Regions from separate parts of the Halomonas sp. Cn5-12 genome, predicted to be linked through region 2. Evidence: predicted binding sites of a transcription regulator. Region 2 holds the regulator's gene; each other region holds the start of a gene.
The links. The regulator sigma-54, encoded in region 2, starts transcription at its own class of promoters, with help from an activator protein. The targets are predictions, from matches to a motif close to TGGCACNNNNNTTGCTNT.
Positions count from the first base shown of each region.

Region 1: L1249_RS12235 (urease accessory protein UreD) is a predicted target of sigma-54. The motif match lies at 1,367-1,384, and genes of this name have one in related genera.
Region 3: glnL (nitrogen regulation protein NR(II)) is a predicted target of sigma-54. The motif match lies at 3,863-3,880, and genes of this name have one in related genera.

Region 1 covers NZ_JAKGAY010000021.1:43,027-51,112, reverse strand. The annotation lists gene L1249_RS12245 (urease subunit beta) at 1-81, opposite strand, end outside; gene ureA (urease subunit gamma) at 105-407, opposite strand; gene L1249_RS12235 (urease accessory protein UreD) at 441-1,325, opposite strand; gene L1249_RS12230 (PepSY domain-containing protein) at 1,471-1,740, shown strand; gene L1249_RS12225 (PepSY domain-containing protein) at 1,737-1,919, shown strand; gene L1249_RS12220 (copper chaperone PCu(A)C) at 1,937-2,467, opposite strand; gene L1249_RS12215 (diguanylate cyclase) at 2,516-3,889, opposite strand; gene urtE (urea ABC transporter ATP-binding subunit UrtE) at 4,063-4,770, opposite strand; gene urtD (urea ABC transporter ATP-binding protein UrtD) at 4,770-5,606, opposite strand; gene urtC (urea ABC transporter permease subunit UrtC) at 5,603-6,748, opposite strand; gene urtB (urea ABC transporter permease subunit UrtB) at 6,752-8,086, opposite strand, start outside.
Region 2 covers NZ_JAKGAY010000001.1:246,660-254,745, reverse strand. The annotation lists gene tldD (metalloprotease TldD) at 1-231, shown strand, start outside; gene yjgA (ribosome biogenesis factor YjgA) at 241-762, opposite strand; gene pmbA (metalloprotease PmbA) at 858-2,198, shown strand; gene L1249_RS01220 (HPr family phosphocarrier protein) at 2,226-2,495, opposite strand; gene rapZ (RNase adapter RapZ) at 2,605-3,528, opposite strand; gene ptsN (PTS IIA-like nitrogen regulatory protein PtsN) at 3,594-4,061, opposite strand; gene hpf (ribosome hibernation-promoting factor, HPF/YfiA family) at 4,066-4,374, opposite strand; gene L1249_RS01200 (RNA polymerase factor sigma-54) at 4,472-5,887, opposite strand; gene lptB (LPS export ABC transporter ATP-binding protein) at 5,993-6,751, opposite strand; gene lptA (lipopolysaccharide transport periplasmic protein LptA) at 6,763-7,266, opposite strand; gene iscB (RNA-guided endonuclease IscB) at 7,337-8,086, opposite strand, start outside.
Region 3 covers NZ_JAKGAY010000002.1:148,817-156,902, reverse strand. The annotation lists gene L1249_RS02155 (entericidin A/B family lipoprotein) at 153-284, shown strand; gene L1249_RS02150 (alpha/beta fold hydrolase) at 291-818, shown strand; gene L1249_RS02145 (DUF6435 family protein) at 914-1,081, shown strand; gene L1249_RS02140 (hypothetical protein) at 1,086-1,310, shown strand; gene ntrC (nitrogen regulation protein NR(I)) at 1,307-2,737, opposite strand; gene glnL (nitrogen regulation protein NR(II)) at 2,734-3,792, opposite strand; gene L1249_RS02125 (DUF4124 domain-containing protein) at 3,999-4,532, opposite strand; gene glnA (glutamate--ammonia ligase) at 4,652-6,058, opposite strand; gene L1249_RS02115 (hypothetical protein) at 7,027-7,350, shown strand; gene L1249_RS02110 (hypothetical protein) at 7,779-8,086, shown strand, end outside.

The DNA.
Region 1 (8,086 bases), on a different contig from region 2:
GGCCACCTCCACGGTGATACGCTCGCGACCCGCGCACAGCTCGATATCACCCTCTTGTAACTGATACTGTCCTGGAATCATGGCGCTCTCCTAACGGTGGATGATTAGTTGATCGGCGTGTGAACGGTGACCAGCTTGGTGCCGTCGGGGAAGGTGGCTTCCACCTGCACTTCATCGACCATCTCCGCCACGCCTTCCATCACGTCGTCTCGGGTGAGGATTTCGCGGCCGTAGCTCATTAAATCCGCCACGCTGCGGCCATCTCGCGCGCCTTCCATAATCTCAAAGCTGATCAGCGCTACCGCTTCGGGGTAGTTCAGTTTTAAACCACGCGCTTTGCGGCGCTCGGCAAGCTGGGCGGCGGTAAACAGCATCAGCTTGTCTTTGTCTCGTGGGGTCAGTTCCATGGAGTGTCTCCAGCGTTATCAGCGTGTTGCCAATTAAGTTAGCCAAATGCGCGGCGTATGCGCTTCGCGCTCGATCCAGCGCGGCCGAAGCAGGTGCCAGGCCTGTTCACACAGCGCCCAGGCTTCGTTACGGGATATGCCTAGATAGCGCATCAGCAGTACGCCGTGGCGCACGGTTACCGCCCAGCGGGGGTTATCCGGCAGCGCTTCGCGCAGTGCTTCAATAGCCGCAGCGGCATCGTCAATACCCACCGCCCAGAGCGTGGCTTGCACCGTGGCGCCGCCCTGCCCCCAGCGGCCCGCAAAGCGTGGGTGCGCGGGGTCCAGCGGCTGGCGTTCAAGCCATAGCGGCTTGCCATCCAGGGTTAAGCGAAAGTGCTGTTCGATGCGCCCCGTGACATAGGGCAGATCACTGGCCGGGCGGCCGAGTGCCATCACTTCCCAGCCTAGGCAGCGGGCATTGCCCTGCAGCGCAATATGGGTGCGTTGAGTGCCCTTTGAACCATTAAACGCGATGGTTTCCTGGGGCAGCCACTCTAAGGTGCCGCCCTCTTCTACCGTCAGTTCGGTGTGCTGTATCCAGGCCACGCCTTGGCTGTCGGCTTTGTAGAGCTTATTGGCAGCGGGGGTGGTGAGCAGCGCATGGGCATCGCGCTCGATATGAGCGCGAATGGTCAGCGCATCACCGCTCACCAGCCCGCCGGGCGGGTGCAATACGTAAACGTGGCACGCTTCCTGGCTGCCTTCTGGGTAGAAGGGGCGCTGTACCCGTAACGGACCTTGGTGGCGCGCTTGCACTAACCGGGTCACTCCATCGCGGTTGGCAAAACGCAGGGCCAGCGAGGCGGCCCAGCGGCGCTCAGCGTCAAAGCGGTGGCCGGAACCAGCAGCGGGTGGGGCAAGTTCGCTCAACATCATGGGGCGCTGTCGCTTTCTGGTGGATTCATCATTGCCTTATAAATGCAAAGAATGCGCCAAAATGGTGAAAGGCGCTTTTTTACCGTCATAAAGACCTTTTTTTGAGCCTCAACCCTCTTGCCCAGCCCTCCAATGCACCAAATATGTGCATATAGCCATCACATTGCACCTAACCGGCGAACGGCTGGCGGTGTACGTCAATCCCTATACGGCTGAGGTGCTTGGTTCGCTGGATGACCGGGGAACGGTGATGAGGACCGCTCGCTACCTGCATAGCTTCAAGTTTTTCGGGCAAACCCCGCGCAAGCTGATTGAGATTGCCGCGGGCTGGTCGATTTTGTTAGTCGCCACCGGCATTTATCTCTGGTGGCCGCGCAACGGCAGGGGCGGCGTGGTGGGCCGCTGCTCGATATGAGCTACGCCGACTATGGCCCGCTAGGCCGCTGGCTGGAGTTTGGGATTAACGTTCACTTGGGGCAGGAGTTTGGGCTTACCAATCAGCTCTTCCTGCTGGCGGTATGCATCGCCATCATCGTGATGTGCGTGGCCGCAGGCGTGATGTGGTGGAAGCGTCGCCCCGCTCGCCAAGGCTAACAGGGCGGTGGGCCGACTTAGTGCGCCGCGTGCCCATGATCATGGGCACCTTCATGGTGGCTCCCTTCCGGAGAAGCACCTACTGGCAGCACCTGAAGCTCGATCTCCATCGGCTCGGCGTGCTGGAATTCAAGCGTCACAGGGACAGGTTCACCCTCAACGATGGGAGAACCCAGTTCCATCAACATTAAGTGTAAACCGCCCGGCGCTAGCGTCACGCTCTCGCCCGCCGGTAGCTCAATGCCACCGGGCAGGGGTGCCATGCGCATCACATCGCCGTCCATCTCCATAATATGAATCTCGACACGCTCGGTGATCGGGCTGGTCGCCCCCAGCAGCATGTCATCGCCAGCGCCGTGATTGGTGAGAGTGACAAAGCCACCGCCCGCCCCGGCCCCCGGCGGCGTTGTACGGGTCCAGGGTTGCGCCACTTCAATAGAGGAGTGGCCCTCCATGGCATTAGAGTGGTCGCTGCCATGATGAGCCGCCATCAGCGGCGTGCTCATGAACAGCAGTGCGGTTAACAGCATAAAACGGCGCATTAACATAGTGTTCTCCGTGGGTCACATCGCCAAAACCTAGCGCTTACCGCGATATTACTCAGTGGCAGCGGCAACCACCACCCGGTCACGCCCGCTGCGCTTCGCTTGGTACAGCGCTTGGTCGGCGCGCTGCATCGAGCGTTGGTAGTCTGGGTGGCCATCATGAAGCGTAACCCCGACGCTCACCGTGACGTTCAGTAGCGTATCGGCAGCGGCTAACATCGGCTCTTTGGCCACCGCGTGGCGCAGCCGTTCGGCAAACAGGCGGCTACCGTCTTGATCCGTATCCACTAGCACGATCAAAAACTCTTCACCGCCCATGCGAAACACGTAGTCGCCGCCTCGGGTCGAGCGGTCAAGGATACTGGCTACCTGCTGCAGTACGTTATCGCCAGCGTCATGGCCGTGGGTATCGTTGATCGCCTTGAAGTGATCGATATCCACCATGAGCAGCGCAAAACACTTTTCCGAATGCCGGGCGATCTCTATTTCACGGCTCAGCACCACCGAGAGGAACTTGCGATTGAGCAGACGCGTCAGGCTATCGCGGCCTACTTCGAGCCCCGAGGCGCGATCCAGAACGTCATCCAACAGCATCAAGATCGTGCGAGCCGCATCGCGAATGCTGCTCAACGCAGTCAGGCGACGCTGGCTGTCTGAGTCGCCTAGCTGGGCGAGCCACTCCTCGTCCACGCGACGAACATGCTGTGAAATGGTGGTAATTTCCGGCGCGCCCTCAAAGGCGTGACACGCCTTGTGGTGATACCAAAGCCCAAACTCGGAGCTGGCTAATCGGGGTAAAGCCGTCGTTGCCTGCTGCGCAGCCACGGCAAACATCAGTGCGTTCTCCCAATTAAGCAGCGCGGAGCGCTGGCGCTCGCGCTCATCACCAATACTCTGGGTCAAAGAGAACAGCTTATAGGCTTCTTCCATACGGGTATTACGATTATTCGCCACTGAATAGGCATGGCTCATTATTTCCATGGCCATATCAATATGATCAGACACGTAAACCGCTGCATCACCGGAAGAGAGTTCAGCGCTAAAGGTGCTGTTAATGTGCTCATAAAGCGCCTGCTTTAACTGCCGTGCACCATTAAGTACCAAGTTCACCGGGATATCGATACGCGCATGCACCTGGCCGACCTTTTCCTGCTGCTCGACCAGCGATTCGAAATCCGCATGCTCGACGGCAAACATAGCGCTGAGCCAGCGCTGCATGGAGGGGTGAAGCCGGTTTTTCACCTGCTCATTGGAGAGAAACAGCGACGCGTGGGGGTCTTCCAGCATCACTTGATAGAAATGATCGGCAAAGATATCGCGGCGGGATTCCACCAGTGTCTCCACCGCCTGGCGTAGCGCCAAAGGCGTGCGCTCCAGGAGTGACTGCCACTCGGCAGCGAGCTGATGTTTGTCTTTATAGCGCATACCCCACCCGATGGTTATTTTGAAACCCGCCATGTTACACATAAAACGCAGCGCCAAAACCTACTCAGCGCAGGGTTTTAAGCAAAAAACCCCCTCTTTTCTACATGAAACGAGAGGGCTATTAGAGTGTGCTCTGTCAACAGGAAAGAAAGGTTAAAAGGGTTGTGGATAACTCAAACCGTCAAATGCTGCTTAATCAGCTCGTTAGAGAGTTCGCTGATCTCGCCTTTAGCCACCGGGCGGCCGCGATCCATAATCACGAAGCGGTCGGCGTATTTGCGGGCGAAGGGTAGCTTCTGCTCGACCAGCAGCACCGTTAAACCATCCTCTTTGATCAGTTGGCGAATCACCTGGCCGATTTGGGCGACGATATTGGGCTGAATGCCCTCCCCTGGCTCATCGAGAATCAGCAGCTTCGGTTCGATTACCAGCGCGCGGCCAATGGCGAGCTGCTGCTGTTGCCCGCCGGATAGGTCACCGCCTCGGCGGTGCTTCATCTCTTTGAGCACCGGAAACAGCTCGTAGATGCGCTCGGGGATTTTTTTCAGCCCGTCGCCCCGGGCGGCAAGCCCAGTGCGCAGGTTCTCCTCCACCGTGAGCAGCGGGAAGATCTGCCGCCCCTGGGGCACAAAACCGATGCCCAGTCGCGAGCGCGCTTCCACGGCTTTTTTGGTGAGTTCGATCTCGCCATCATTGCCCTGGTAGCGCAGTTGGCCGCTCTTCACCGCGACTTCGCCCATGATGGCTTTCATCAGGGTGGTTTTACCCACCCCGTTGCGACCCATCACACAGGTGCACTGCCCGGCGGGCACGTCTAGGTCTAAGTCCCACAGCGTATGGCTCTCGCCGTAGAACTGGTTGAGCTTTTCAATCGCCAGCATCAGGCGCTCTCCTCTTCATCCGACCCTAGATACACCTCGACCACTTTGGGGTCGTTGGAGACCTGATCCATGCTGCCTTCGGCCAGCACGCTGCCCTGGTGCAGCACGGTTACTTTGCGCGCAATCGAGCGCACAAAGCCCATGTCGTGCTCCACCACCACCACCGACTGCTTGCCCGCCAAACCGGTGAGCAGCTCGGCGGTGCGCTCCATCTCCTGCTCGGTCATCCCGGCCACCGGCTCATCCACCAGCAGCAGGCGCGGGCGCTGCATCAGCAGCATGCCGATCTCCAGCCACTGCTTCTGGCCGTGGGAGAGAATCCCGGCGGGCTGGAAGCGCAGCGCGGTCAGGCCGATGGTATCCAGCACGTCGTCGATGCGGTCGCTGATCTCGCTGGTCATGCGGGCGGTCAGCGTGGGAAAGATGCGCTTGTCGGCGGCCATGGCCAGCTCCAGGTTGTCGAACACGCTGAGCGCTTCGAACACCGTGGGCTTCTGGAACTTGCGGCCAATGCCGAGGCTAGCGATTTCCGGCTCGTTCATCTGCAGCAGGTTATGGCGGCTGCCGAACCACACGCTGCCTTCGGTGGGGCGGGTTTTGCCGGTGATGATATCCATCATGGTGGTTTTACCGGCCCCGTTGGGGCCGATAATGCAGCGCAGCTCGCCGTCGTCGATGGTCAGGTTCAGGTTATTGATGGCTTTAAAACCGTCGAAGCTGACGGTGACATCTTCCATATACAGAATCGGGCCGTGGCGAACATCGACCGGCGAGGCCTCTGGCGCCATAAAATCAAACACCCGATCCCGCGCTTTTAGCGATTGTAATAGGCTCATGCAGCGGCCTCCTTGGATGGGTGGCTATCCTCTTTACGGCGCTTTAGGTGGCCTAACAGCCCCGCTACGCCTTTAGGCAGTAGCACCGTGACCAGTACGAACAGCGCACCCAGAGCGAACAACCAAGCATCGGGCATAATGCCGGTGAAGATGGTTTTGGCGTAGTTGACCAAAATCGCGCCAATTACCGCACCGTACAGCGTGGCCCGGCCACCCAGCGCCACCCAAAGCACGATTTCAATCGAGAGCAGCGGAGAGAATTCGCTGGGGTTGATAATACCCACTTGCGGCACATAAAGCGCCCCCGCCAGGCCCGCCAGCATGGCCGAGACCACAAACACAAACAGCTGGAAGCGCTCGACGCGGTAGCCAATAAAGCGCGTGCGCGCCTCGGCGTCCCGCGTGGCCACACATACCCGGCCCAGTTTGCTGGTCACGATTGCCCGGCAGAGGATATAGCCCAGCGCCAGCGCCACGCCGGTGGCGATAAACAGCCCCAAGCGCGTGGCATCGCTACGCAGGTTAAAGCCCAGCAGCTCGCGGAAGTCGGTCAGGCCGTTATTGCCACCAAAACCCATCTCGTTACGGAAGAAGGCCAGCATCAGGGCAAACGTGAGCGCCTGGGTAATGATCGAGAGATACACCCCCGTTACCCGTGAGCGGAAGGCCAAAAAGCCGAACACCAGCGCTAGCATCCCCGGTGCCAGTAGCACCATGGCAAAGGCGAACCAGGCCATATCGAAACCGTGCCAGTACCAGGGCAGGCTGTCCCAGTTCAGGAACACCATAAAGTCCGGCAGTATCGGGTGGCCGTAGGTGCCACGGTCACCGATTTGGCGCATCAGGTACATGCCCATGGCGTAGCCGCCAATGGCGAAAAACGCTCCGTGCCCCAGGCTCAAGATGCCCAGGTAACCCCATACTAAATCGACCGCAACGGCGAGCAGCGCGTAGCTTAGGTACTTGCCGAACAGGTTAACGGTGTAAGCGTTCACATGCAGCGGATGCCCCTGGGGCACCGCCAAATGCAGCACGGTGACCAGCAGCAGCGCGGCAAACAGCACGCCGAGGAAGGTCTGAGTGGCCCGCTCACCGAACGGGCGGGTGAGCCAAAACTGGCTGGATGTTGCTTGCGTCATCATGGGTTAGCCCTCCGCAGCCCGGCCCTTCTGCGGGAAGAGTCCACGCGGGCGTTTTTGAATAAACAGAATAATGAAGACCAGCACGATAATCTTGGCCAGCACCGCGCCCGCCCAGGGCTCCAGTACCTGGTTGATCACCCCCAGCGAGAGCCCCGCCACTAGCGTGCCCCACAGGTTACCCACGCCGCCGAACACCACCACCATGAACGAGTCGATGATGTAGTTCTGGCCCAGGTTGGGGCCGACGTTGGTGAGCTGGGAGAGCGCCACGCCCGCCAAGCCCGCCACGCCGGAGCCCAGCGCAAACGTCATGATATCCACGCGGGTGGCGCGGATGCCCATGGAGCGCGCCATGGCGCGGTTTTGGGTCACGGCACGCACTTCTAGCCCTAAGCGGGTGCGGCGCATAATCAGCATCAGCGCGGCAAACACCACCAGCGCAAAGCCAAGCACGTACATACGGTTGAGGGTCAGCGAGAGCGCGTCGTTGATCACCAGCGAGCCGCTCATCCACTCTGGCGTCACCACGGTGCGGTTGAGCGGTGAAATCACCGTGCGCACCAGCTGCTGCAGAATCAGGCTGATACCGAAGGTTGCCAGCAGGGTTTCCAGCGGGCGGCCTTTGAGGAACTGGATCACACCCCGCTCAATGGCAATGCCCACCAGGGCGGCCACCATAAAGCCTGCGGGGATAGACAGAATCAGCGCCAGCCCGGGCTGGCCCGGCAGCAGCTGCTGCATCATCCAGGTGGTGTAGGCGCCCAGCATCATCAGCTCGCCATGGGCCATGTTGATCACGCCCATCACGCCAAAGGTAATCGCCAGGCCAATCGCTGCCAGCACCAGCACCGAGCCCAAGCTCAAGCCGAAGTAGAGCGTTTCCAGGCCCCGGTTAATCTTGAGCTGCTGTTCAATACCGGCCAGCGCCGTGGCTGCTGCCTCGGCAACAACAGGGTCGTCGCTATTAGCCGCACGGCCTAACGCCACGCGAGCACGCGGGTGAAGGCTGCCGGTGAGCGCCTCGACACCCGCCATCTCGCCCTGCTCGGCGCGATAAATCGCCACCGCTTGGGCCAAGCGCGTGCGAACGTACTCATCTTCCGCGTCAGCAATCACCGGTTCCAGCGTTTCGGCCAGCTCGCCGTCCACTTCGCCCAGCAAACGGTCGGCGGAGGTACGGCGGCGCTCTACGTTAGGCGAGTAGAGGTCCACCACGGCAATGGCGCTGCGTAGCTGGTTACGCAGCGCGTTGTTGATGCCGATACGGTCCAGGTCGCGGCGGGACATCTCGCCCAGCGGCTCGTTGGTCAGCGCATCCGCCACTGGCCAGTCACGGCC
Region 2 (8,086 bases):
AGCGAAGCCTACATGATTGAAGACGGTAAAATTACCGCGCCGGTGAAAGGTGCAACGCTGATTGGTAACGGGCCTGAGGCCATGGGCCGGGTATCGATGATTGGCCACGACATGGCGATGGATACCGGGATTGGCGTTTGCGGTAAAGAGGGCCAGGGTGTGCCGGTGGGGGTTGGCCAACCCACCCTGAAACTGGATGAGCTGACCGTGGGCGGCACGCAGTCTTCTTGAGACTCTGGTTTACAGCGCTAGCGTATCGCGCAGGTGTTTGAAAAGCTTGCGTGAGCTGGTGGGGGGCTTGCCCTGTTCGCGCTCTTTGCGGGCGTTGCGCACTAGCTGGCGCAGCGCCTGACGATCGGCGTTAGGGTAGTCTGCCATAAACAGGTCAACGGCGTCGTCGCCCTCATCCACTAGCCGGTCACGCCATTTTTCCAGGCGATGAAACGCATGATCGCGCTGCTCTTTCTCTTGTTCGATGGCATCGAAAACGCCCTGAATGGCCGTTAGATCCTCTTTGCGGATAAGTTTGCCAACGTATTGCATATGGCGACGGCGGCCTTCATGAGAGCGAATGCGAGAAGTCTCTTCAATCGCTCTCAGCATATCGTCTGATAAAGGAAAGCGCGCCCGCTCGGCAGGCTTCATGGCAATTAATGTTTCGCCAAGCGCTTGCAGAGCATGCATTTCACGCTTTAGCTGAGATTTACTCGGGCGCTCTTCTTGTTCATCGATATCGATAGGCTCGGGGCGTTGCTTCGGCATATAAGAACTCACAGATTAGATTCGTTTGCAGCATTATATCAGGCTGCGACCACAACATTGATTCGCCAATGCGATTCAGGTGAAAAGGAGGCCATATGGCACAGGCATTTGATGCAACGGCGCAGCAGGCGCAGTTGACGGAGCGCGCCACAGAGGCGCTTGCCCTGGCAAAACAGCTAGGGGCGGATGCCGCCGAAGTCGGCGCGAGCGTTGACCAAGGGTTGGGCGTTAGTGTGCGACTTGGTGAAGTGGAGACCGTTGAGCTATCTCGTGATCAGGGTATTGCGGTCACGCTCTATGTGGGAAAACGTAAAGGTAGCGCTTCCTCAACGGATGCAAGTAGTGCCTCCATTCGTGCCACGGTTGAAAAGGCGCTGGCTATTGCACGTTATACCGGGGAGGATCCCGCTGCAGGCCTCGCTGAAGCAGAGCTGATGGCGACCTATTTGCCAGACTTGAAGGTGCACTATCCGTGGGCGCTCTCAACCGATGAAGCGATTGACCTTGCCCTGCGCTGCGAACAGGCTGGCCGCGAGGTGGCAGGTATTCACCAGTCAGAAGGTGCCTCGCTCTCAAGCGGTGAGGGCGTGCGAGTATACGCCAATAGCCACGGCTTTTTGGGGACTCAAAAGGGTAGCAGTCACTCACTCTCCTGCATGCTGATTGCCCAAGATGAGCAAGGCATGCAGCGGGATTATGACTATACGTCGGCGCGTAACCCGCAGCAGCTTCGCCACCCAGAGGAGGTGGGGCGTGAGGCAGCAGCGCGAACGTTGCGGCGTCTAGGAGCACGACGCCCCCCGACGGGAACGTTTCCTGTGCTGTTCGATCCCTCCCTTGCTAGCGGCCTTATCGGCCACCTTATGGGTGCTCTGGCGGGCGGCGCGCTTTATCGAGAAGCCTCGTTTTTATGTGATCGCTTGGGTAGCCCGCTATTCCCCGATTGGTTTGGGTTAGAAGAGCGCCCGATGGAAGTGGGAGCAACGGCTAGTTCACCGTTTGATGCGGAGGGTGTACAAACCCGTAGCAACCGGTTTATTGATCAGGGGAGGGTGGCGAGTTACATGCTCTCTGCCTACAGTGCGCGTCGTTTAGGGATGCAGTCCACGGGCAATGCAGGCGGCGCGCGCAACATGCGCTTGTTAGCGCCGTTAACGCCGCGGGAAGAGCTGTTAACACAGATGGGGCGTGGTATTTGGGTGACCGAGCTCATGGGGCAGGGCGTTAACGGCGTCACTGGCGACTATTCCCGGGGAGCAGCGGGTTTCTGGATTGAGAATGGCGAAGTACAGTACCCCATTGAGGAGTTCACTATTGCTAGTAACCTCAACAAGATGTTCGCGGGGCTAAGCGGTGTGGGAAGTGATACGGATACCCGTGGCAGTATTCACACGGGTAGCTGGCTGATTGATGCGATGACAGTGGCAGGAAGCTAGTCGACAAGTGCTGACTTGGTAAACTAGCTACTGGTCTTCGTCAAACCGTGCGTCGAACAGAGCTTCAATGGCATCTAGCGCCTGTTCGGCGTCGTTTCCTTCAGCGGCGACAGTGAGCTCGGTGCCGCAGGGGGCGGCCAGCATTAGCAGCGACATAATATTGGCGGCATCGGCTTTCTGCTGCTGCTTATAAACCACGATATTCGCGGAAAACTGCTGGCCACATTTCACCAGTTTGGTGGCCGCGCGGGCATGAAGACCACGCTGGTTGGTAAGTGTTAAGGTTCTTTTGGGCACTCTGGTTCCTTTTTGCCGAGTGGGTCTTGAAACTTAGGTCTTGAAAAACTTAGGTCTTGAAAAACTTAGGTCTTGAGAAGCTTAGGCCTTAAAAGTTAGGTCCTGAAACTCAGGGCGTGCTGGCAGCGGCGGGTGTGGTAACGCATGGCACCGCAGGCTCTTCGCTCAGCGTGTATTGTAACCCCAGCTCACGGTGTCTCAACTGTACTTCTCCGGTCTGTTTAACCAGCTTTTTAGCAAGCTGTTCGACCATATAAACAGAGCGGTGTTGCCCGCCGGTGCAGCCAATAGCCACGGTTATATAACTTCGCTGGCTATTTTGGTAAGCCGGAAGCCACTTTTCCAACCAAGCCTGAATATCATTGGTCATTGCCTCGACCATTGGGTAGCTACTTAAAAACGCCACTATATCAGCATCACGCCCTGTAAATTGGCGCAGGGTAGGGTCCCAATAAGGGTTGGGCAGGCAGCGAACATCGAAGACTAAGTCGGCATCCATGGGTACGCCGCGTTTGTAGCCAAACGACTCAAACGTCAGTGTTAGCTGATCTTTTCGCTGGTGGGCGACTTGATCAGTAATGCGGCGTCTCAGGTCATGCACGGATAAGCGCGACGTATCGATCAACAAGTCAGCGAGATCGCGAATTTCAAGCAGCGTCTCTTCTTCTTTATTGATGGCCTCTTCCAACGTCATTTCGCTATCCCGGGTAAGCGGGTGGCGACGGCGGGTGGCTGAGTAACGCTCCAAAAGAATGCGCGCATCCGTGGTCAGATAGATGACCTGAAAACGAATTTCTCGCTGGCGTAGTTCTTCCAGTAAAGCTGGGAGGCGTTCAAGCGCCGTAGGAAGGTTGCGCGCGTCAATGCTCACTGCTAAGTGAGTGCGCTCGCCTTGCTCACGTAGTTCATCAACTAATGAGCCCAGCAGCATGGCGGGTAAATTGTCGATAGCGTAGTAGCCAAGATCCTCTAGCGCTTGTAAGGCGATAGATTTACCGGACCCTGAACGGCCGCTAATGATCACCAGTTGCATAGCGTCTCTCTTGGCTTGCATGGGAGGAAATTATCGCTGCGTGCAGTGGCCACCGCCCATAAAGCCTAGGCGGCTTGTTCGCGAATCTTGGCGGTAATAAGTGCTAAGAGTTCGCGCTGACTATCGGCTTTACGTAACTGCTGACGCGTATGGGCGTCGTTCATAATAGTAGCCACTTGGCCAAGCAGTGCTAGGTGGGTGTCATCTGCCTCTTCTGGTACCAGCAGCACAAACACAAGATCCACCGGGTCGCCATCAATGGCGTCGAAGTCTACTGGCTCAGCAAGCTTTAAAAAGCCAGCAATGGGTGCGCTACAGTGAGGACTGCGAGCGTGGGGGATGGCAACCCCGTTGCCTATCCCCGTACTGCCTAGTCGCTCGCGGCCAATGAGTCGGCTAAACACCTCTTGGCTATCTAGGCTGGGTGTATTTTGGGCGATAAAGGTGCTGAAAAACTCCAGCACCCGTTTTTTGCTGCCCCCGGGAACGTCATAAAGCACGCGCTCCGGGGGGAGGATGGTTTCCAACGTCATTGAGTTAACGCACACCAGCGCCCTGGGCGCGAGCTTGTGCTTTTTCCTTATGTTTAACGAGTTGACGATCGATTTTGTCTGCTAGCGCATCAATAGCGGCATACATGTCGTTATCAAGCGCTTCGGCGTGAAGGTCTGCACCGGCAGCGTGCAGTGTGCAGGCTGCTTGCTGGCGCTCCTTCTCAACAGATAAGGTCACTTGCACCGTGGTAATGTTGTCGTAGTGGCGTTCAACGCGCTCTAGCTTTTCGTTAACGTAGTCGCGCAAGGCGTCAGTCAGTTCAACGTGATGACCAGTGATGTTTACTTGCATTGACGTGCTCCTTATCCATCGGACTGTACTTCGATTGTAACCCTTTTTACGCTATTGCAAAGCCCTTGCGTTGAGTTTGTTCATACGTACCGCTTAACTAGCGTAAACGGCGGCGCTCACTTGACGAGGGAATGCCCATTGACTCCCGATATTTTGCGACAGTACGCCGTGCAACGCTAATGCCCCCCTCTTCAAGCAGAGTCACCAAGCGGCTATCGGAGAGCGGTTTTCCTGAGGGCTCATCCTGAATCAGCTTTTTGATGCGGGCGCGAATGGCTGTGCTGGAGTGGCTGTCGCCGCCGTCTTGGCCGCTTACCTGGCTTGAGAAGAAGTACTTAAGCTCGAAAACGCCCCGTGGCGTGTGAATAAATTTCTGCGTGGTCACACGAGATATGGTGGATTCGTGCATCTCTACCGCTTCAGCAATATCCGCTAAAATCAGCGGTTTCATTGCTTCTTCGCCATGCTCCAGAAAGCCAATTTGGCGTGCAATAATTTCACGCCCAACTCGTAGCAGCGTGTCATTGCGACTCGATAAGCTTTTGATCAGCCAGCGGGCTTCTTGGAGGTGCTCTTTGAGGAACTGGTTGTCTTGGCTTTTGTCTGCGCGTTTGATCAAGCTGGCGTAGTCGGGCTGTATACGCAAGCGTGGTAGTGCTTCTGGATTGAGCTCTAAATGCCAACCTTCATTGTCGTGCCGAACGACTAGGTCGGGGGTGATGTAGCTGTCGTCGGTAACGCCATAGGTGCTCCCAGGGCGTGGGTCAAGGCTGCGAATTAAACGGATGACATCGTCAAGCTGCTCGTCATCAAGGCTTAAACGGCGCTTGAGAAGCCGCATATCGTCTTTGCCTAATGCTTCCAAAAACTGGCGAACCAGCCGTTTGGCGGGCATTAGCAGAGGGGTGTCCTCAGGTAGTGAGGCGAGTTGCAGCATCAGGCATTCACGCAGGTCTCGGGCAAAGACGCCGGTGGGCTCAAATTGCTGCAAGCGCAGCAGGGTATTTTCCACTTCCCGCTGGCTTAAGCTGTCATGGCCTTGGGCTTTTAATCCTTCCCGAATGTCATTAAGCGGCTGGGTGAGATAGCCGTTGGCATCCAGCGCATCAATCAGGCTTTCCGCGATGGCGTATTCTCGCGGGCTAAAGTCTGTCATGGCCAGTTGCCATAGCAGGTGGCCATGTAGGCTTTGTCCAGCGGCTTGGCGCTCGAAGTCGGGGCCTTCACTGCTGCCACCCAGGCTGCCTATGTCTTGATAGGTATCTGACCAGTCACTGTCGACGGAGAGTTCGTTGGGGATGCTCTCGGACCACTCAGCCTCTTGAGGCTCACTGACAGCCTGCTCGCCAAACTCATCTTCTTGCTCAAGCATGGGATTGGCATCTAGCGCTTGCTGAATTTCTTGACGAAGGTCCAGCGTCGATAGCTGAAGCAGGGCGATAGCCTGCTGCAGCTGAGGTGTCATGGTCAGCTGTGTGCCGATACGCAATTGGAGAGAAGCTTTCATGACCATCTGAGAACCACTCGTTAATCAGAAAGCTCCACCCTAGAGCGAGTTATGGCTTGGTGCAAGTGCAATAAGCATGCCACTAAAAGAAATGCTTCTGCAGGTCACTGTTTAAAGGCGGAAATCAGCGCCTAAATAGACATCTCGAACCTTCTGGTTGTTGAGGATTTCCTGGGCGTTTCCACTGGCAATGATGTGACCGTCGCCAACAATGTAGGCAATATCACAAATATCCAGCGTTTCACGAACGTTATGGTCGGTGATCAATACGCCAATGTGGCGTTTCTTTAACGCTCGAATGATAGCTTTAATTTCCCCAACGGAAATCGGGTCAACCCCGGCAAAAGGTTCATCCAGCAGGATAAAGGCCGGTTCGGTGGCCAATGAGCGGGCGATTTCAACACGGCGGCGTTCGCCCCCAGAAAGACTCATGCCTAAGTTGTCGCGTATATGAGTGATGTGAAAATCTTCAAGTAGTAACTCAAGTTGTGCTTCCCGGGCGCTTCGATCAAGCTCTTTGCGTGTCTCTAAAATGGCCATAATGTTGTCAGCCACGGAGAGCTTGCGGAAGATGGAAGCTTCCTGGGGTAGATAACCAATCCCTGCCATGGCGCGTTCATGCATAGGAGCATGAGTGAGGTCAAGGTCGTCAATGCCTACTTTGCCCGCATCCAATTTGACCAACCCCACAATCATATAAAACGAGGTGGTTTTACCTGCACCATTAGGGCCAAGTAGCCCAACCACGCTACCTTGAGTGATTTCCAGATTAATATCTTTAACCACACGGCGGCGCTTATAGCTCTTCGCTAAATGATGGGCGTAGAGCGTTTTTACTGGTGTGGGGACTGGGGATGTTGATGCTGCCACGTGGCCACTTCCTATTGTTCGGGCTGAAGGGTCATACGAATACGCTGATTTTCACTGCCGCTAACGTCAGAGCGTGCTTGTACTACTTCTTGATCGATAAAGTACTCTAAACGTCCACCTTGGAAGTGATCTCCTTGCTGGGTCAGCTCAGCTTGGTCAATCAGCTCAACCCGGCGTTCGGAAACGTGATAAATAATCCGACGCGCCCAGCCTTCTATAGGGGTTTCTTGGTCTTCAATTTGGTTACGCAAGTAAGCACGCTCGCCCGTAGCGATGGCGCGAGACAACTCGCCAGCATTGTTACGCTGAATTTCGACACGCTCTCCGCGTAGCTGCATATTGCCTTGGCGAATGTCAACGTTACCGGTGTACACGGCTGTCCCTGCTCGTTGGTCAAGGTCTAACCGGTCGGCCTCCACATGAATAGGCGCTTGGTTTTGTGCCGCTACAGGCAGTGCAATTGTGACAAGCGGCACGGCTAGGGCAAGAAGTGCAGTGCGGATTAGAGCATTCATCAGATTTTGCGCGAGAAACCCGGTGCTTTAGCGCCGGGAGGGATAGCGCGTCGCCCGCAGGGCGACTGGGTTACGCCACCGCCTGTCCCGCTCCTCCTGTTAGGTGGGTGAAGGGTGTAAAGTGATAGCCGTAGCCATCACCGCGTTGGATGAGGGTGCAGTATTTGTGCGAGATGCCTTGCACGGCCCCCTGTTCGGTCTGGATGTTAAAACTGCCGGTTTTGCGTACCGCGACACGCCCCGTATGGGTACCTGCTTTCTTGCCAGTCGGTACCATCGCACGCACCATGTCGCCGGTTTGAAAGCCGTGCACCTGCTTCTGCCGCATCAGATAGCCACGCGGAAACCCGTGTTTCGTTAAGCGGGTGCGCTGATAGCTACCACGCCCCATCGCCTTGATGGTTAATGTGGGCACCTGCCAAGCATGTAGTGCGTCGAACGCACCGACACAGGCCGCGTCTAGAGCATGGGTTTTAGGAATGCCCAGTCGCTGGCGGTTGTACTTGGTGCGACCGCCGGTGCCGACAGCCACCGGCAAGCTAGTCGCTTTGAGCGCATTAAACAGCGCCCAGCGCGTGGCATTGATCGCGCTGGCATCGCGCAGCGGTTGCTTGAGCTGGCGCTGCACACGCTCAAGCCGAGCGTTAGCGGTGTGGCCGTTGGCTTTCAGGCGCTTTTTCAGGCCTTTGTCAGTGGCGAAAAAATCCACCAGTGACAGCGCATCCTTGCTCTGGTTGCAGGGGTGGCAGCTTAGGGTCAAATTACTGACGCGGTTCGAGCCGCCCCGCGAGCGCGGTATCACATGCTCGATCTCCAGCGG
Region 3 (8,086 bases), on a different contig from region 2:
TTCACATCTATGCTAAGGAGAGATAAGCAGCGTTGGTAAAACGTTCCACCTCATGGCTACTTACCGGTGGCAACCCGCACCAACAGCGCTTATGTTACTCATCACACCATGACGCCCCAGCGGGGCATTATTTAGTAGAGAGGAAAGACCCAATGAAACGCACCATTGCGCTTGGCATACTCTTACTGGCCACACTACTCACCATTAGCGGCTGTAACACAGTTCGCGGTATGGGCCAGGATATTGAGCAGGGTGGTGAAGCCATTCAGCGTTCGGCGGATTAAACCATGATGATGACCGTCTACCTTTCACATGGCTTGGAGAGTGGCCCAGGGGCACTGAAAATGCAGGCGCTCAAGGGTATTGCTGAACAGCTTGATGACTGTGAGCCGGTCGTCATGGATTACCGGGGCATGGACGAGCCAGCCGAGCGATTGAAACACCTTACCGCTACTCTGCTGGCTCGTGGTGATGACCCCGCCCGCTGTGTATTAGCAGGCTCAAGCTTAGGCGGCTGGCTCAGCGCTGCCGCCAGTACGCAAACACCGGTGTTGGGCTGTTTTTTACTCGCCCCCGCGCTTGGCCTGCCTGAGTACCCAGAGACCTCACCGACGATTCAAGCCCAGCATACGCATATCATTCATGGCTGGCGCGATGATGTGGTACCCCCAGGCCCAGTGATTGAGCGTGCCCGCCTACAGCGCTTGTCACTGCGAATGATTGATGACGATCATCGCCTGCATAGTAGCCTGGACACTATCCTGGACGACTTTACACGCTTCTTAGCCCAGTGTGCGGACGCCCGCCCACCGGTTTAGCCTCAGCAACGCACCGGAAAACGAAAAACGCGTAAAGCAGTCGACATAAGCACCCAAAACCTATGCAAATAATATACACCAAAAGGATAGTGCACATGTTTGGACTATTTAAGCGCGACCCAAAAAAGAAGCTTCAACAAGCGTACGAACGCAAGCTGCAAGCGGCGATGGAAGCTTCCCGCAACGGCGATATGCGCGCCAACGCCACACTGACAGAAGAGATTCTTGCCGACATCAACCGCCTTAAGGCTCAAGAGGGCTAACGCGGTGCGCACCGGTTTGGGTTTGGCTGCGCTGCTCACAGGCACCTTAACCACGCACGCCTACGGAAGCTGCCGCCATGGTGTGGGGCATCAGCTAGAAGGGCTGGGGATTCAACACACTTTCAGCCTGCTGCCCTGGGAACAGGCTGAGTGCGACCTCCCCGAGCCAACACTGGCTGATGCCGTGTTTGTACTCCCTGCCCCCATTTCCGCCGAGCCGATGCCCTAGGCGTCATCCGCCAACGCAGGCAGCAGCGTTTTTAGTTTACGGGTAAGCGTATTACGCCCCCAGCCCAGCAGCTCAGCGGCCTCGCCTTTGCGACCACCGGTATGCTTGAGTGCAGTTTCAATCATAATGCGCTCGAAATCGGGTACCGCCTCTTCCAGCAGGTGCGTATGGCCTTCTGCCAAAGCATGATCAGCCCAATCGCGAAATGCTGAACGCCAATCACCGTGGACGCTACTTTCCGACGCACCGACCGTGCGTAGCTCTGGCGGCAGGTCTTCTACCAGGATTTCCCGGCCAGAGGCCATGACCGTTAACCAACGGCAGATATTTTCCAGCTGACGTACGTTGCCGGGCCACGGCAGCCGGGTTAAGTGCGCCTCTGCCTCAGGGGTCAGCACTTTGATATCGGTGGAAAGCTCTTTCGCCGCTTCGGCCAAAAAATGCCGGGTTAGCCGGGGAATATCTTCGCGGCGCTCGGCAAGGCGCGGTAGATGAACGCGAATCACGTTCAGACGGTGGAACAAGTCTTCACGAAAGCGCCCATCATCTACCAACGACTCTAGGTTCTGGTGGGTTGCCGCGATAATCCGCACATCAACTTTTACCGGGGTATGCCCGCCCACGCGGTAAAACTCGCCGTCGGCCAGCACGCGCAGCAGACGGGTTTGCGTCTCGGCGGGCATATCGCCGATTTCATCCAGAAACAGCGTGCCACCGTTGGCCTGCTCGAAGCGCCCTTGGCGCTGGGCAGCCGCCCCAGTAAACGCGCCTTTCTCATGGCCAAAAAGCTCGGACTCTATTAAGTCACGAGGAATTGCCGCCATATTCAAAGCAATAAACGGCTTGCCCGCCCTCGGGCTGTGCTGATGCAGCGCCTGGGCGACACGCTCTTTACCGGTGCCCGACTCACCGTTAATCAGTACCGTAATGTGCGAATGGGAGAGCCGCCCAATGGCGCGAAAGACTTCCTGCATGGCGGGCGCTTCACCGATGATCTCGGCGCTTAGGCCTTCCGGCACGCTCACCGGCCGCTGGCGTTCACGGGCGTGGGCTACCGCACGGCGTACCAGCGCCAGCGCCTCATCCACATCAAACGGCTTGGGCAAGTACTCAAACGCCCCCCCCTGATAAGAGGCCACGGCGCTATCTAAATCGGAGTGAGCGGTCATGACAATGACCGGCAGGTCCGGGTGGGCTTCGCGAACCCGTGACATTAAATCCAGCCCATCAATCCCCGGCATGCGAATATCGGTCACCAGCACATCCGGTGGGCTTTCCAGCAGCCGTGCCAGCGCTGTGTCGGCACGCTCAATACACTCGACCTCTAGGTCTGGCTGCGCCAGTGCGCGCTCCAGCACCCAACGGATAGCGCGGTCATCATCGACAATAACCACCCGTGCAACATCGGTACGTGTCGCCTCAGTCATGACGCTTCTCCGGTGCAATTAATAACTAATGGAATCAGTAAACGAAATTCGGTATGTCCAGGTCGTGAGTCGCATTCGATCAATCCTTGATGTTGGTGCAAAATTGACTGAGCAATGGATAGCCCCAAACCGCTGCCTTCCGCGCGGCCAGACACCATCGGGTAAAAGAGGGTTTCGCGTAGGCTTTCAGGAATGCCAGGGCCGTTATCAATCACGCCGACTTCGCTCACTAGCCGGTGCCGCTCGGCGCCTAAAGTGAACTGGCGCCGGGCACGGGTGCGTAGAATCAGCTCCGGTGAGGGGGTCTCTGCATCGCTCATGGCCTGCACCGCGTTACGCGCCACGTTCAATACCGCTTGAATCATTTGCGACTCATCACCAGAAAGATCCGGCAGGCTGGGGTCGTAATCGCGGTTGACAGTGACATGGGGATGCTCGGCAATCAGCAGCGCTCGCACTCGCTCCAGCACTTTATGGATATTGACCGGCTCATGTTTAATGATGCGGTTCGGGCCCAGCATGGAATCAACCAAATCTCGTAAGCGGTCTACTTCTTCGACGATGATATGGGTAAATTCCCGTAGCGCCGGGTCGTCTAAATCACGCTCCAGCAGTTGCGCCGCACCGCGAATGCCGCCTAATGGGTTTTTCACCTCGTGGGCCAAGCCCCGCGCCAGCACCTTAATGGTCTCTTGGCGGGTGGTGAGCGCCTCTTCGCGGGAGATCTGCATCAAGCGGTCTCTCGGCTCGACTTCCAGCAGCAGCTCATCGGCTGAGAGGGGCGTTACCGTATAGTCCACCGTGAGCGGCTCACTATTGAGCGGCGTGATACGCGCTTCCCGCTGGGTATAGGGGTGAAAGGCATCCCGCGCTTTGGCCAATACCTCATCAATACTTTCCCCACCGCCTAGCAAGGTATCTAGACTAATACCCTGCACACGGCTAAAGCTCACCGCTAGCAGCGCTTCCGCCGCTGGGTTCATCCAGCGGACACGGAGTTCACCGTCGAGCAGTAGCACTGCGGTGGTGAGATGTTCTAATAAGCGCTGATACATGGCGTGTCCTGAAACGTCGCTCTAATAATAGTGTGATGAACAATAGCGTGATGGGATCGTTGAGAGAGGAACTGCAAAAAACGCGCCAATTAAGCACAAACGGCGGCATGCACGGCTGATGGGCAGCCAGCGTGGGCACAGCGAGCCGTTATAGCGCACTGCCGAACAAATTCAGATACTCCTATGCACCATTGTAGTGCATTGCACTATTCAGCAATAAAAATAGTCACCGGATCGGTGCGGTGTTGAATACGCCCTTGGCTATCCAACAGTTCGGCCTGCAGCTGGTGTTGGCCCGCTGGCAAGCCCGCCAGCCAGAACGCATCGCTATGCAGGGCAGATTGGCTTAGTTCGCCATTCACGAGCAGCTGAATTTGGTGGTCGTCGCGTAGCGGCGGCGAAACCGCCACTTCAACTGGCGTCATATTATTTCGCAGCGAGGCCCCCGCCGCTGGGTTAGCAATCGCAAAGCGGTCATAGGGCATAAACGGTTGGCCAGGATTCCCCTTCGCGCGGGGAGACAGAGAAGCAGGCCGAGCAGCGGTAGGCACGCTTGGCAGCGGGGCCAGAGTGATCGCTTTACCACCACGCTCTGGGTTGTCAGTAAACGTCACGTTGCCCTGCGCATCCACCACACGATACACCGTTTGAGCCTGCGCAGCGCTTACCCACAAGCCCAGCAGTAGCGCAGCCCCTGTGGACAAACCACTTTTTTGACGCAAACGCCATCTACTGATCATTACTTTCTCACCCTTATGCTGCTCCAACAAAAAACCCCGCCGAGGCGGGGTTTTTCAGGCTAATCACACCGCAAGGGTGATGTTAGCACTCTTGTTAAAACGGTGTTTAGCAACCGTTCTTAGCAAGAGTAGTACATGTCGAACTCGATCGGGTGAGTCGTCATGCGGATACGCTCGACGTCTTCCATCTTCAGCTCGATGTAGGCATCGATCATTTCCTCAGTAAATACGCCGCCTTCGGTCAGGAACGCACGGTCAGCATCGAGTGCTTCCAGTGCTTGGTCCAGGCTGTTGGCAACGGTCGGTACGGACTTGCCTTCTTCTGGCGGCAGGTCGTACAGGTTCTTATCCATGGCATCGCCAGGGTGGATCTTGTTCTTGATACCGTCGATACCCGCCATCAGCATCGCTGCGAACGCCAGGTAGGGGTTGGCAGTCGGGTCAGGGAAGCGAGTCTCTACACGCTTGCCTTTCGGGCTGGCAGTGTAAGGAATACGGATAGACGCAGAGCGGTTACGAGCACTGTAGGCCAGCATAACCGGCGCTTCGAAGCCCGGTACCAGACGCTTGTACGAGTTGGTAGACGCGTTGGTGAAGGCGTTCAGAGCACGGGCGTGCTTGATGATACCGCCGATGTAGTACAGAGCCATTTCAGACAGGCCAGCGTACTCATCGCCTGCGAACTGGTTCTGACCATCTTTCCAGAACGACTGGTGTACGTGCATACCAGAACCGTTGTCGCCTACCAGCGGCTTCGGCATGAAGGTAGCGGTCTTGCCGTAAGCGTGCGCCACGTTGTGGATCACGTACTTCATTTCCTGAACTTCGTCAGCTTTCTTCACCAGCGTGTTGAATTTAACGCCGATTTCGTTCTGACCCGCGTTGGCAACTTCGTGGTGGTGAACTTCCACGGTCTGGCCAATCGCTTCCAGGGTGTTACACATCGCGCCACGGATATCGTGGAAGCTATCGACCGGAGGAACCGGGAAGTAGCCGCCTTTCACGCGCGGACGGTGACCCAGGTTGCCAGTCTCGACCTTGCTGTCGGTGGCCCAGGCGCCTTCGTCGGAAGTGATCTTGTACATGGAGCCTTGAATGTCGGACTTCCAGTGCACTTCGTCAAAGATGAAGAATTCCGGCTCTGGGCCGAAGAAGGCGGTGTCGCCCAGACCGGTAGACTGCAGGTAAGCTTCTGCACGCTTAGCGATAGAGCGCGGGTCGCGATCATAGCCCTGCATGGTGGCAGGCTCGATGATGTCGCAACGCAGGATCAGGGTAGCGTCTTCGGTGAAGGGGTCCAGGAAGCCGGTGCCGTCTTCCGGACGCAGGATCATGTCAGACTCGTTGATGCCTTTCCAGCCATTGATGGAAGAACCATCGAACATCTGGCCGTTTTCAAAAAACTCTTCGTTCACGTCACGCGCAGGCACGGTCACGTGCTGCTCTTTACCGCGTGTGTCGGTGAAACGCAGGTCTACCCACTTAACATCATGTTCTTCGATTAGCGCAAGAGTCTTGGCTGACATAGTGTCCTCCGGTATGAGCGTGGCTTAAAGCTTGTAACTGTAAGCTATCGATAAAAGTGTTATTCAACAAACCGTTCAACACGCAGCTGCATGTGGCGCGTTTGTCTTTTTTGTTCGCTTAACGTTTGCCTGACGATGGACAACAAAACGCCCAGCGATCATTTCAGACCGGCTATCGTTGTAGCATGCCGAGAGGCTTCTGCATACGATCTAATAGCTGGTGACAAAACCATCTACAATGCATAAGCACAGAGCATGCCAACTCTGCACCATTATGGCATCAAAAATTTATAATGCTTTGTTTTTAAAATACAAAAACCTATGAAAAGATGCCTCTTCATGTAGCAAAGGCCTTTTGGTTGCGCACAAAAGCGCCTTTATTTTTTATTTGCGCACCATAAAAGCTCATAAAAAGGTATCAATGCACCAAGTTGGCTCAAAAAACCCAGCGCCTAGCGAGCTACCGTCAGAAAACTTTATCTTGATACGCAAACAAACCAAAATCTACAACAAATTACTTTCAGACATGCTTCATAACAAAGGAAGCCGCTTACATGGGTACGGTTTGCTTTATCGTTGACCCAGTGACAGGAGCCTTGCTACCGCGACACCTACGTTCCATCCGAGAGTCGGGCCTTGCAGAGCATGTGGCGCCAATTATTGTGACGTGCAATCAGATAGATGAGCGGCTATCGCCCATTGAGCAGCGCTACCATGTGCACTGCTTAATCACGCCCTCGCAAACGCTAGGCGCACGGATCAACCGGGCAGCCTATGTGAGCCAAGCGGAATGGGCTGATTGCGCTGGATAAACAGCCCCTGGCAGCACAGCTGTGGTACCTACTCTACCCACAGCTACACACCCTAGCGCTAGACGCGCTCTTGATTAGATTGGCCGAGTTCTGCCAACGCACACTACACTTAACGAGCCTTCTTATTTTTATTCACCCATAGTAAGGACGCTCACCATGCACAAGCACATTGAATGGGACGAGCCCGGCAGCGCCAGCGTAGCAACCCTCTTCAAGGACGACCCCGAACACACGCCCCCCTACCCAGGTGCCGTGCTTTCCGCCCGTTACCAAGGCCGCATTGTGCGGGTCAAAGTAGAAGCCTACCGCGAAGAAGATGCCGTGAGCATTGGCAGTGTGGCCGCCATTCTCGACCAACGCGGCCACCGCTCTCAGTCACACCAAAATCTCAACGTGGGCGATATGGTGCGACTCCCCGACGACAAACGCGCCATCGAACGCTGGGAAGAGGATGAGGATGAGGATGAGGAGAAGGAGTAGTTGCGGAATTTCTGATGCGCCTCCACAGAATCCGACTAACACACCCGCTTTGGCGAGTTCACGCATGGCGGCTTGGGTAATGGAGGTACCCGTCCCCAATAAAATCGAGGTGGTATTGGCAATGGGGATATTCCAGTAGCGGGATTTGCTGCCCTCATCGGTCACGTACTCCACTCGCCCTCCATTTACCAACACCCGGCAGTGCTGGAGGTAATAAAGGTTTGCACGCTTGGAATGCAGGATGGTTTTAAGGTCAGAAGGCGAAAAGTCATCCATGGCAGCTCTCCCTATATTTTTTACCTATCTAACCATCCTTCGCTTTATAACGCCATTAATCTTCGCCATTCTTAGCCCGTCTGATTCACCCCGGCCCTGCGCTATCGTCGTGCTACGCTTAATGCTAATTCACGGCTTTTAGGTGTTCTGTTATGCGCTTACGTCAACTTTCACGGGGTACCTTGGCGGCGGGGGCGGCGCTGCTGCTGTCGCTGCCTGCTCAGGCACAAACCAGTGCCGATTGGGCAGCTTACGATGAGGTGTTTGAGCGTGGGGCGCAGCACGCGCAGTGGTGGGATGCGGGTTGGACGGGCATCTATGCTGCAAGCCTTGCGTTTGATGCTTACCAATCCAGTGAAGCCAGCGACCCGGACGACCGTTTTGATGCCCGTGTTGGGGTCGTGAAATCCGCCTTAGCGCTGGGAGGTATGCTGACGGATCGCCAGCCGCATCAGGCGGC